One region of the Gordonia sp. YY1 genome, then DNA from elsewhere that is predicted to be linked to it. Evidence: riboswitches for the same ligand, from Rfam matches in the RefSeq annotation. Region 1 holds a riboswitch; the other holds the start of a gene.

Region 1 (5,657 bases):
GCGGACCTGTGCGGTCCCGGTCGTCGCGGTCAGCAACGAGGTCGGCAGCGGTGTCGTCCCGGCCACCGCGTCGGGCCGGTTGTTCCGCGACGAGCTCGGCCGTCTGAACGCCGGAATCGCCGACCTCGCCGACGAGGTGGTTCTCATGGTCGCCGGGCAGCCGGTCACCATCCGCTGAACCGCCCGCAGCATCGCCACTTCCGGGATGGGGTGACGGCTCAGTTCAGCCAGTCGTTGCCGCCGAGACCCAGCTGCCGGACGTCGAGGGTGGGGGTGATCCCCGACGCGGGGACGAGATCATGTGCCTCGAGGACCGACCGCAAGGTCTCGGCCGCGTCGATGTTGAGCGGACTCGACACCCACATCGCATAGGGAAGGTTCACAAAGCGGTTCTCGCGCACGGCCTTCAGGTTGCGGCCGGCCGGATTCGTGCGCAGCGCCTCGATCTTCGGCTCGACGGACTGGCCGGGATAGTCGACGAAGACGATCAGATCGGGGTCGGCCGTGGTGATCCGCTCCCAGCTGACCGCGGTCCAGGTGTCCTGGACGTCCTCGGTGGCGTTCCGCGCGCCCGCGGCGTCGATGATGCCCTGCGGTCCGCCGAAAGCGCCCGACGAGAAGATGGTGTCGGAGACGCTGTCGAAGACGAAGACCGTCGGCTTCTCCGTCGGTTGCGGTGCGCTGCGGAGGCTTTCGAGGCGGTCGGCGATCTCGTCGGCCGCCTTCGCCCCTTGCTCGGGATTGCCGGTGATGGTGCCGATGTTGCGCAGGTCGGTGTCGAGCGCGACCCATGGATCCATCGTGCCCCGCGGTGCCTGACCGTCGGCCTGACGGCATGCCTCCGAGAGCTGGTACACGTCGATGCCGTGCGAGGCCAGGATCTCCGGGGTGATCCCGCGGGACTCACTCATGCCGTAGTTGTATCCGGCGTACAGGACCTCAGGTTTGGCCCCCGACGATGTTCTCGAGCGTGGGCGGTTCGGTGGCTACCTCGTCGAGCGTGTCGACCTGCGGGCCGTATTCGAGTCGGAGAACGTCCTTGTCGCGCGCGAGCGCGCTGACGGCGACCATCTTGTCGCGTGCGCCGGCCGCCAGCGCGATCGCGATCATCCCGCCGTCGTTGGCGAACAGCCGATCGAGAGGCTGGTCGAAAGTGACCTCGGCGCCGCAGTTGGTGACGGTCACGGTGTCGGATGCGGTGGCGTCGGACTCGGTGCCGCAGCCTGCGGCCACCCCTAGGAGAACGGTTACGGGGGCGAGTGTGGGTGCGACTCGGGTGATGGTGCGGTTCATCGGTTTTCCTTGCTGGTGTGGGCCTGCTGCGCAGTGATGGGAGAGTTCAACAGGAGATGCGGGAGACCGGTCTCGGGGTGCGACACGACGGTGCCGGACACATCGAAGACCGAGGTAAGCAGATCGGGTGTCAACACCTCGACCGGCGGGCCGTGCGCGGTGATGCCGCCGTCGAAAACGACAGCGACGGAGTCGAAATGGCGGAGGACGAGGTCCAGGTCGTGCATGGCGGCGATGACCGTGGCGTCGAGGTCGTCGAGGATCTGCATCAACCGCAGCCGCCAGGCCGCGTCGAGATGGTTCGTCGGCTCGTCGAGAACGACGATCGGCGTCTGCTGGGCGATCGCGCGGGCGAGCACGACTCGATGCCGTTCGCCGCCCGACAGATGCATACACGACCGGCGTTCCCAACCGCCCAGTCCCACCTGCTCCAAAGCGGACCGGATGATCTCGTGGTCGTCGGAATTGCCTGTGGACCAGGCAGACCGGTACGGCGTGCGTCCGAGGCCGACCGCTTCGGCGACCGTGAGTTCGGCCGACGGATGTTCATCCTGACCGACGACCGCGATCGACAGCGCACGACGCCGCGCGGGAAGACGATCGAGATCGTCGCCGGCCAACCGGATACGCCCGGTCGCCGGTCTCTCGAGACCGCACAGGGTCCGGAGCAACGTGCTCTTCCCCGCCCCGTTCGGGCCGACGATGGCGAGGCGGGTTCCGGCCGGGACGTCGAGGTCCACCTCGCGCAGGATCGTGCGGCCCCCACGACGACAGCTGACGGCGCTCGCGCACAGGGTCATCGAACGTGTGCCGGAGCTCATCAGGACCCGCCGCCGAACACGTACTGGCGTCGTCCCATCAAGAACAGGAAGATGGGTGCGCCGATCAGTCCGGTCACGATGCCCAGCGGCATCTCGCGTGGTGAGGCCGCCACTCGTGAGATGACATCGACCCACACGAGGAACAGGGCACCGCCGCAGACCGCGACGGGGATCATCGCCCGGTGCGTCGCGCCGACCAGCAGGCGAGCGGCGTGGGGGACGATCAATCCCACGAATCCGATTCCGCCCGCGACCGCGACCAGGACTCCGACGAGAATGCCCTGGACCGCGAACAACGCGTTCCGCATGGCACGCACGGGAACCCCGAGGGACGTCGCGGTGTCGGTGCCGGCCGCGTAGGCGTCGAGCCAGGAGTGGATCGCCAGCATCGCGAACACCGTGAGGGCGACGACGACGCCGGCGATCTGGACTTTCGCCCAGGTCGCGCCGGCGACGCTGCCCAGCATCCAGAACATCACGTTGTCGGCGGCATGCGGGTCCGCGGCGGTGAACACCAGCAACGAGGACAGCGCCATGAACGCCGACGACAGGACCACCTCGGAGAGGATCAGGCGCAAGGCGGTCAGTCCGCCCTGCGCCCGGGCCACCGCGTACACGGTGACCGACGCCACAAGTGCGCCGACCAGGGCGCCGCCGGACAACGCCCAGACGCCGAGGGCGGCAAACGAACCGAGCGTGATGACGGCCGTGGCGCCGACCGCGGCTCCGGCGGACACGCCCAGAAGGTACGGCTCGGCGAGCGGATTGCGGACAAGGGCCTGCATGACTGCACCGGCGAGGGCCAGACCGGCGCCGACGATCGCCGCGAGAACCGAACGCGGCAAACGTAGATCCCAGATGATGACGGAGTGGGCGGCGTCGAGCTCGTCACCCCGGAGACGCCCGGCGACGGTACGCCAGACATCACCGATGGGTATGGTCTCGGCGCCGAAAGCGGTGGCGACAGTAATGCTCACCAGGGTGAGAACGAGAAGGATCAGGGCAAGAGGCATCGACGGAAGTCGCCCTACCGACGTGTCGGTGGCGATCATCGTCGTGCCGTCGGGAGGACGGGGCACGGGTGGTACTGCCTTCGGTCTGGGCATCTGTGCGCGAGATACCGGGTGGACTCGACGAGAACGGCAGGTATTCGGACTCGGGTTCGTCCGGACCCGACGCCTTCCCGGGTTGCCCCAGTGGCTTGATGTCGGGTCCGTCCCCCATACCGCTGCGCGCCAGTCCTGGATTCGCACCAGGTTCCCTGGCACCCGCTTGTGCAGGTGCGACCGATCTCTCCGGTGAGGTTAGCAATACGGACACCGAGGCCCCACCCTCGCGTAGCCGGGCGAGTGCAGCCCGGAGGTCGTAGGCTGGGGCCGGCAGAGCAACGACCAGACGCGAATCGAACCGAGGCGGACGGTGATCCGATGGACGGACGGCCCACGAAACTGGCCATCATCGGCGCGGGCGCGGTGGGCACCGCGATCGCCTACTCAGCACTGATCCGGGGGGTCGCGCGGACCGTCGCCCTGCTGGACATCAAGGCGACGAAGGTCACCGCGGAAGTGCTCGACCTGTCGCACGGTCTCGAGTTCGTGCCCCGTGCCGACATCATCGGCTCCGACGACGTGTCGGTGTGCGCCGGCGCCGACGTCGTCGTGTTCACGGCCGGCGCCAAGCAGAAGCCGGGTCAGTCGCGTCTCGAATTGGCCGAGGCGACAATAGGTTTGACACGATCGATTCTGCCCGGTGTGCTCGAGGTCGCGCCGAATGCGATCTACCTCATGGTGACCAACCCGGTCGACGTCGTCACCTACGCCGCCCAGCGGGTCACCGGCCTGCCGTCGAATCGGCTGTTCGGTTCCGGAACCGTTCTCGACTCGTCGCGCTTGCGGTTCCTCATCGCGCAGCACTGCGGTGTGGCGGTCCAGAGTGTGCATTCCTATATCGTCGGCGAACACGGCGACAGCGAGATCCCGCTGTGGTCTTCGGCGACGATCGGCGGGGTGCCGCTGACATCCTGGAAGGCCTTGCCCGGCCGACCGGCCATGGACTCCGTTGCCCGCGAACGCATTCGGTCTGAGGTCGTGCACGCCGCCTACGCGATCATCGAAGGCAAGGGTGCGACCAACTACGCCATCGGCCTCGCCGCCACCCGGATCGTCGAAGCTGTGCTCGGCGACGAACACCGGGTGCTGCCCGTCTCGACGGTCGCCTCCGGGTTCCCCGGGCTCGAGGACGTATGTCTGTCCCTGCCGACGGTCGTCGACCGCGGTGGTGCGCAGACGCGACTCGAGGTGCCGCTGTCGCCGGACGAGGAGGCGGGTCTGCTCGTATCGGCCGAGACCCTGCGCGGGATGCAGGCGCGATTCGGGTTGTAGCGCGCTCCTTCGGTCCCGTGACGACCTTGCATGGCGCACTGTCCATCGGCCGGACCAATCTCGCGACACAACGCGGATACCGACGACGCTGCCGGGTTAGCTTTGCCTGGTCACATCGGTCTAGGGAGAGTTCGACGATGAGTGCTTCGCGAAAGATGGTTCTGGGGTTCGTCGCTGCGGCGTCGATGGCAGTCGCGCCGCTGATGGTCGCGGCACCCGCGTCGGCCGCGACCGACTACGCCAACTGCACGGCACTCAACGCCGACCACCCGCACGGCGTCGGCGAGCCCGGTGCCGTCGATTCGACCTCCAGCACCCCGGTCACGAACTTCACCGTCGACCAGGCCCTCTACGACGCCAACGACGAGAGCGATCGCGACAAGGACGGCATCGCCTGCGAGAAGCAGTGACCGCGATTCCACTCCGGTGACGTGTTCACCCCGCGTCGTGTTCGGCGAGACCCGCGCGACATCGCCCGCTGGTTGTCCGCGGGCGGAGCTCCCGACCCTGGCCTTTCCGGCCCGTCGGCGGCCCGATGGAACCGATCGGGCCGCTGGATAGTCTGAAATACATGCGCGACGACAAGCTGCTCACCCGGATCTCCGCCCTCCTGCGACAGGCGGAGAACACCGACAACGAGCACGAAGCCGAGACGTTCATGCAGGCCGCACAGCGTCTGGCCACGGCGTCGTCGATCGATCTCGCCGTGGCCCGCGCGCACGATCCGGCCGCCCGCAAGAAGGCCACCCCCATCTCGCGGCAGATCAAGATCGGCGAGCCGGGCAAGCGCGGCCTGCGCACCTACGTGCAACTGTTCGTGGCCATCACCGCGGCCAACGACGTGACCGTCGACGTCGCGAGCAACTCGACCTTCGTCCTCGCCTACGGCTACGAGGCCGACATCGACGCCTGCGAGGCGCTCTACACGTCGCTGATCATCCAGATGGTCGCCGCCAGCGACGCCTACCTGAGGTCGGGGGCGTACAAGGGCGAGACATTCGCGCGGGTCGTCACGAAGGGCAGCGGATGGCGTGCCCGCCGGGTGATCGAGGAGAAACCGCTGTCGCCCATCACGGCGCGACTCAACTTCCAATCGGCCTTCGCCGAACGCATCGGCAAGCGGCTCACCGAGGCGCGCGACGCCGCCCGCGAAGAAGCCCTC
Region 2 (5,657 bases), on a different contig from region 1:
CTGACCGCTGCGGTGCAGCTCGGCGAGCACTTCGGCCACCGGCGTCTCGCCGCGGTACCGGGCCTCGACCTCCTCGGTGGTCAGCGGTCCGAGCCAGCGGAGCAGGTCGACGATGTCTTCGGCGTCGCGCGCCTGGCGATCCGGGGACAGCCGTTGTAGGCGGGCGATGACCTCGGCGATGACACCGGGATCGAGCAACTCGCGCAGGTCGACGCGGCCCAGCAGTTGCGCCAGCAGGCTGGTGTCGAGTGACAGTGCGGCGGCACGGCGTTCGGCGAGTGGTGCGTCGTCGGCGTACATGAAGGCGCCGACGTAGCCGAACAGCAGCGACGCCGCGAACGGCGACGGACTCGGCGTCTCGGTCTCCACGACGCGGATCCGGCGCGAACGGATGCGGCTGAGCAGATCGAGCAGGGCGGGGAGGTCGTACACGTCCTGCAGACACTCCCGCACCGCCTCGAGGACTATCGGGAAGTCGGGGAACTTGGATGCCACCGAGAGCAATTGGGCGCTGCGCTGGCGCTGCTGCCAGAGCGGTGCGCGGCGTCCCGGATCGCGGCGGGGCAGAAGCAGTGCACGCGCGGCACATTCGCGGAATCTCGAGGCGAACATCGACGAGTCGGCGAGACCGTCGGTGACGAGTTGTTCGACCTCGTCGGGGTCGAGGAGGAAGACATCGGCGCCCGGGGGCGCGTCGTCGGTGTCGGGGAGGCGGAGGATGATCCCGTCGTCGGACGCGGTGGTGGCGCCTTCTATGCCGAGCGTCGCGAGGAGTCGCTGGGAGATGGCGCTCGCCCACGGTGCGTGGACCCGCAGACCGTACGGGGAGTGCAGGATGACGCGCCAGTCGCCGAGTTCGTCGCGGAACCGTTCGACGACGAGTGTCCGGTCGGTGGGGACATGTCCGGTCGCCTCGCGTTGTTCGGCGATGAGGGTGGCGAGGTTGGTGCGGGCGTTCTCGGTCAGCCCGAGGCGCTCGGCGTGGGTGTCGAGCTTCCCGGGGTCGGCGATGGACCCGGTGAATGCCCCGATCGCCGCGCCGAGTTCGGCGGGACGCCCGATCGCGTCGCCGATCCAGAACGGCAGCCGGCCGGGTTGGCCGAACGCCGGCGACACCAGGACACGGTCGTGGGTGATGTCCTCGATCCGCCAGCTCGTCGCGCCCAGCGCGAACACATCGCCGACCCGCGACTCGTAGACCATCTCCTCATCGAGTTCGCCCACGCGCGTTGACTTTTCGCCGGTATCGATGCGGCCCGCTCGCTGCGCTCCCGGCGCCGAGACCATGAAGACGCCGAAGAGTCCGCGGTCGGGGATCGACCCACCGGAGGTGACCGCGAGTCGTTGGGCGCCACGGCGACCCGTGATCACGCCCGCGTCGCGATCCCAGTTGACCCGGGGGCGCAGTTCGGCGAACTCGTCGGAGGGGAACCGTCCGGCGATGAGATCGAGCGTCGCGTCGAAGACCCCGCGTCCGAGATCTTTGTAGGGAGCGGCCCGGCGGACCACCTCGTACCAGTGGTCGACCTCGAGATCGTCGACGGCGGCGGCCGCGATGGTCTGCTGGGCAAGGATGTCCAGGGGATTCTGGGGAACCTTGATCTCCTCGATCGCACCGTCGAGCATGCGCTCGACGGTGACCGTGCAGTGCAGCAGGTCGGTGCGGTGTTTGGGGTAGAGGATGCCCTGGCTGATCTCGCCCACCTGGTGGCCCGCGCGGCCGATACGTTGCAGACCGCTCGCGACCGACGGCGGTGCCTCGACCTGGATCACCAGATCCACCGCACCCATGTCGATGCCGAGTTCCAGCGAACTGGTCGCCACCACGCACGCGAGACGACCGGCCTTGAGGTCGTCTTCGATCTGGGCGCGGTGCTCCTTGCTCACCGAACCGTGGTGGGCACGCGCGAGAACGGCTTCGGCGCCGGAGCTCGCCCCGCTGCCCATCACGAACGCGGGGGCCCCGCCCGCGACCGTCGGATTGGCCCTGGGTTCGGTGGTTGCGCCCTGTCGCCCGGCGTGGATCTCGTTGAGCCGCGCGGTCAGCTTCTCGGCGAGGCGTCGCGAGTTCGCGAACACGATCGTCGCCCGGTTGGCCTCGATCTGGTCGACGATCGACGCCTCGACGTACGGCCACAGCGAACCGGCGGTGGGAGAGAAGGCATCGTCGAGTTCGGCCGGGTCGGCGCCGTCGGGACCGGGGGCCGGCGGGATGTTGGCCATGTCCTCGACCGGGACGTCGACGCGGAGGTCGAAGGTCTTGTCGGCCTTCGGTTTGACCACCTGGCACGGGGCCGACCCGGACAGGAACCCGGCGACGACCTCGGGTGGCCGCACGGTCGCCGACAGGCCGATCCGCTGAGCGGGCTTCTCGAGCAGCTCGTCGAGGCGCTCGAGGGTCAGCGCCAGGTGCGTGCCGCGTTTGGTCGCGGCGACCGCGTGCACCTCGTCGACGATGATCGCCTCGACGTTCGTGAGACTCTCCCGCGCCGCCGAGGTCAGCATGAGGTAGAGCGACTCCGGGGTGGTGATCAGGATGTCGGGCGGGGTTTTTACCAGGGCGCGACGGTCGGCCGCCGAGGTGTCGCCGGAGCGGACGCCGACCGTGATGTTCGGTTCGGGCAGGTTCAGTTCCTGCGCGGCGCGGGTGATGCCGGTGAGCGGCGCGCGCAGGTTGCGCTCCACGTCGACGGCGAGCGCCTTCAGCGGCGAGATGTAGACGACCTTCGTGCCCGGACGGCGTGCAGCGGTGTCGGCGGCGAGCCGGTCGAGGGCCCAGAGGAACGCCGCCAGGGTCTTGCCGGAGCCGGTCGGTGCGATGACCAGCGTGTTCGCGCCGTCGGCGATCGAGGTCCAGGCGCCCTTCTGCGCCGCGGTCGGCTTGGTGAACGCCCCGGTGAACCATCGCCGGGTGGGGGCGGTGAAGCGGTCGAGTACCGAAGGGCGGGGCATCTCTCCACTATGTCGCACATGTGTGACAGGTCGGGGTATACAGTCATCTCACGCCTGTACGGGGAATCCGGTGAGAATCCGGAACGGTCGCGCCACTGTGAACGACGAACCGGACGCGGTCGAGGATTTCGACGGTGCCTGGGGAAGACGTGAGTCAGGATGCCGTGCCGGCGAGTAACTGATCCACCACACTCACCGACGCGAGATCGGCGAAAGGACATCCCGATGACAGCTCCCCGTACGTCCGAAGCAGTCATACCCGCACCGCGCGCTCTGGCGGTACCGAATCTGTCGGTCGCCGGCGCGGCGCTCTGGCTGAGCCTCACCGTGCTGCTGGCCGGGCTCGCCTACTACTTCCTCGGCTACGACCAGGGTGTCGTCTCCGTCTTCGGCGAGGATACGCACGTGCACGAGTTCGTGCACGACGCCCGCCACTTCCTCGGCTTTCCCTGCCACTGAGTCGTTCTGACCCGATCGGTAGGGACAAGTTCACATGGAGAAGAGATTCATCGGCGCAGGCCTGCTGTCGGGCCTGATCGCCGGCATCCTGTCGTTCGTCTTCGCACGGTTCTACATCGAACCCGTGGTGTCGAAGGCCGTCGACTACGAGGGCGCCCGCTCAGAGGCCGAGGAGACACTGGCCCATGCCGCCGAGGCGGGTGGCCACCACCACGGCGACGGCGGTGAGGTCTTCACCCGCGCCATGCAGGAGAACCTGGGCGCCGGCGTCGGCAACCTGGTGTTCGCGCTGTGCATGGGGGCGTTCTTCGCGGTCGCCTTCACCGTGCTGTGGAGCTACCTCGGCAACCGGTATCCCGCCACCGATGCCCGCGCGGTCGCCGGAGTGACCGGTGCGATCGGTTTCGTGGCCGTCTTCGGCGTGCCGTACTTCGCCTACCCGGCCAATCCGCCGGCCGTAGGGGACGACGACACGATCGGGGATCGCACCGGCGCCTTCCTGACCATCACCGTCGTGTCGCTGGTGCTGGCGATCGCAGCCGTCGTACTCGCGCTGTGGCTGCGTCCGCGGATCGGCGGGTTGGTGTCGGCGGTCGTGGGCGGCGCGGCGTATCTGACAGCGGTCGGTATCACGATCGCGTTCCTGCCGTCGTTCAGCGAGGTGCCCGATCCGGTGCGCGACGACACCGGTCAGATCGTGTTCCCGGGATTCCCGGCGGATGTGGTCGCCGACTTCCGCGTGTACACGATCACCAACCAGGTCATCCTGTGGACGGTGCTGACGGTGACCTTCGCGCTGATCCTCGGCGCGATGGCGCGGTCGAAGAACCCGACCGCGCGCCGGACGGTCGACGCCACCGAGAACTGAACGGGCCGGGACGTTCTCATGCAGATCATCACTGCCGGGCGCGCCGGTCCCAACAGATCGGTGCGCTTCGGCGGTGATGCGCCGCTGGACGAGCGCGGGCGGCGCGACATCGAAGCGCTCGCCGCATCGGTCGCCGGACCGGTGACCCGCTGCGGACCCGAGGCCGCGACCCGCGAGACTGCCCGGCTCCTGGGCGGGCGGCCGGACGTCGACGACGCGCTCCGGACACTCGACGTCGGTTCCTGGGCGGGATCGACGCCCGAGGAGATCGACCCGCGCGACCTCGCGACCTTCTTCACCGACCCGGCGGCCCGGCCCCACGGCGGCGAGAGCGTGGAGGTATTCGTGCGCAGGGTGCACGCCTGGCGCGACCACCACGACACCGCGATGGCCTCGATCGTGGTCGCGATGCCCGTCGCCCAGGCGCTCCTGTGCGACGACCCCGCCCGATACTTCGGGATCGAGGTCCGTCCGGCGGCCGCCTACCTCTGGTCGAGACCCTGAAGAAACGAATTCGCGCAGACGTACCTAGACATCCTGAGTGACTCCTGACACAGTTGAGTCGGCAAAACTGAAACGTGTTCGCCCCGGCGGGCACCGGTCTGGGAGAGTGACGATGTTCGAGTGGTCCGAAGAAGATCTGATGGTGCGGGACGCGCTGCGCGCGTTCATCGACAAGGAGATCCGGCCACATCTCGACGAGCTCGAGTCCGGCGTACTGCCCCCGTACGACATCACCCGCAAGCTGCTGTCGACCTTCGGGGTCGATGCGATGGCCAAGGATGCGCTGGAGAAGGAACTCGCCGCAGAAGCCAACGGGGAGAAGAAATCTTCCGGTGACGGCGGCGGTATGGGCGGCTCGATGTTCATGATGGTCAACATCGAGCTCGCGGGTGTGTGCCTGGGTCTCGTCGCGTCGCTGGGTGTGAGCATGGGCTTGACCGCCTCGACGATCCGCGGCAAGGGCACGCTCGCGCAGAAGAAGCGCTGGCTGCCCGAGCTGGTCACGATGGAGAAGGTCGGCGCCTGGGCGATCACCGAACCCGATTCGGGCTCCGACGCGCTCGGCGGCATGAAGACGACCGTCCGCCGCGATGGTGACGACTACATCCTGAACGGGCAGAAGACGTTCATCACCAACGGCCCGTACGCCGACACCATCGTCGTGTTCGCGAAACTCGACGACGGCAGCGGAACGCCCATGCGTGACCGCAAGGTGCTGTCCTTCGTCCTCGACAAGGGGATGCCGGGGCTCACCCAGGGCAAGCCGTTCAAGAAGATGGGCATGATGAGCTCGCCGACCGGTGAGCTGTTCTTCGACAACGTCCGGGTCGGCAAGGACCGTCTGCTCGGCGAGACCGAGGACACCGGGGGAGAT

What was found. Region 1 has a riboswitch for cobalamin ahead of BPODLACK_RS14470 (FecCD family ABC transporter permease). Riboswitches for the same ligand answer to the same signal wherever they lie in the genome.
Region 2: another riboswitch for cobalamin. It lies ahead of BPODLACK_RS13890 (CbtB domain-containing protein); the one in region 1 lies ahead of BPODLACK_RS14470 (FecCD family ABC transporter permease).

What each region holds. Positions count from the first base shown of each region.
Region 1 covers NZ_WXYI01000010.1:73,616-79,272, reverse strand. The annotation lists gene BPODLACK_RS14485 (bifunctional adenosylcobinamide kinase/adenosylcobinamide-phosphate guanylyltransferase) at 1-178, shown strand, start outside; partial or broken gene BPODLACK_RS14480 (ABC transporter substrate-binding protein) at 219-1,293, opposite strand; gene BPODLACK_RS14475 (ABC transporter ATP-binding protein) at 1,290-2,114, opposite strand; gene BPODLACK_RS14470 (FecCD family ABC transporter permease) at 2,114-3,166, opposite strand; cobalamin riboswitch at 3,239-3,420, opposite strand; gene BPODLACK_RS14465 (L-lactate dehydrogenase) at 3,542-4,495, shown strand; gene BPODLACK_RS14460 (excalibur calcium-binding domain-containing protein) at 4,633-4,905, shown strand; gene BPODLACK_RS14455 (DUF2786 domain-containing protein) at 5,067-5,657, shown strand, end outside.
Region 2 covers NZ_WXYI01000009.1:139,885-145,541, reverse strand. The annotation lists gene BPODLACK_RS13895 (ATP-dependent helicase) at 1-2,952, opposite strand, end outside; cobalamin riboswitch at 2,968-3,137, shown strand; gene BPODLACK_RS13890 (CbtB domain-containing protein) at 3,178-3,411, shown strand; gene BPODLACK_RS13885 (CbtA family protein) at 3,446-4,279, shown strand; gene BPODLACK_RS13880 (histidine phosphatase family protein) at 4,298-4,783, shown strand; gene BPODLACK_RS13875 (acyl-CoA dehydrogenase family protein) at 4,896-5,657, shown strand, end outside.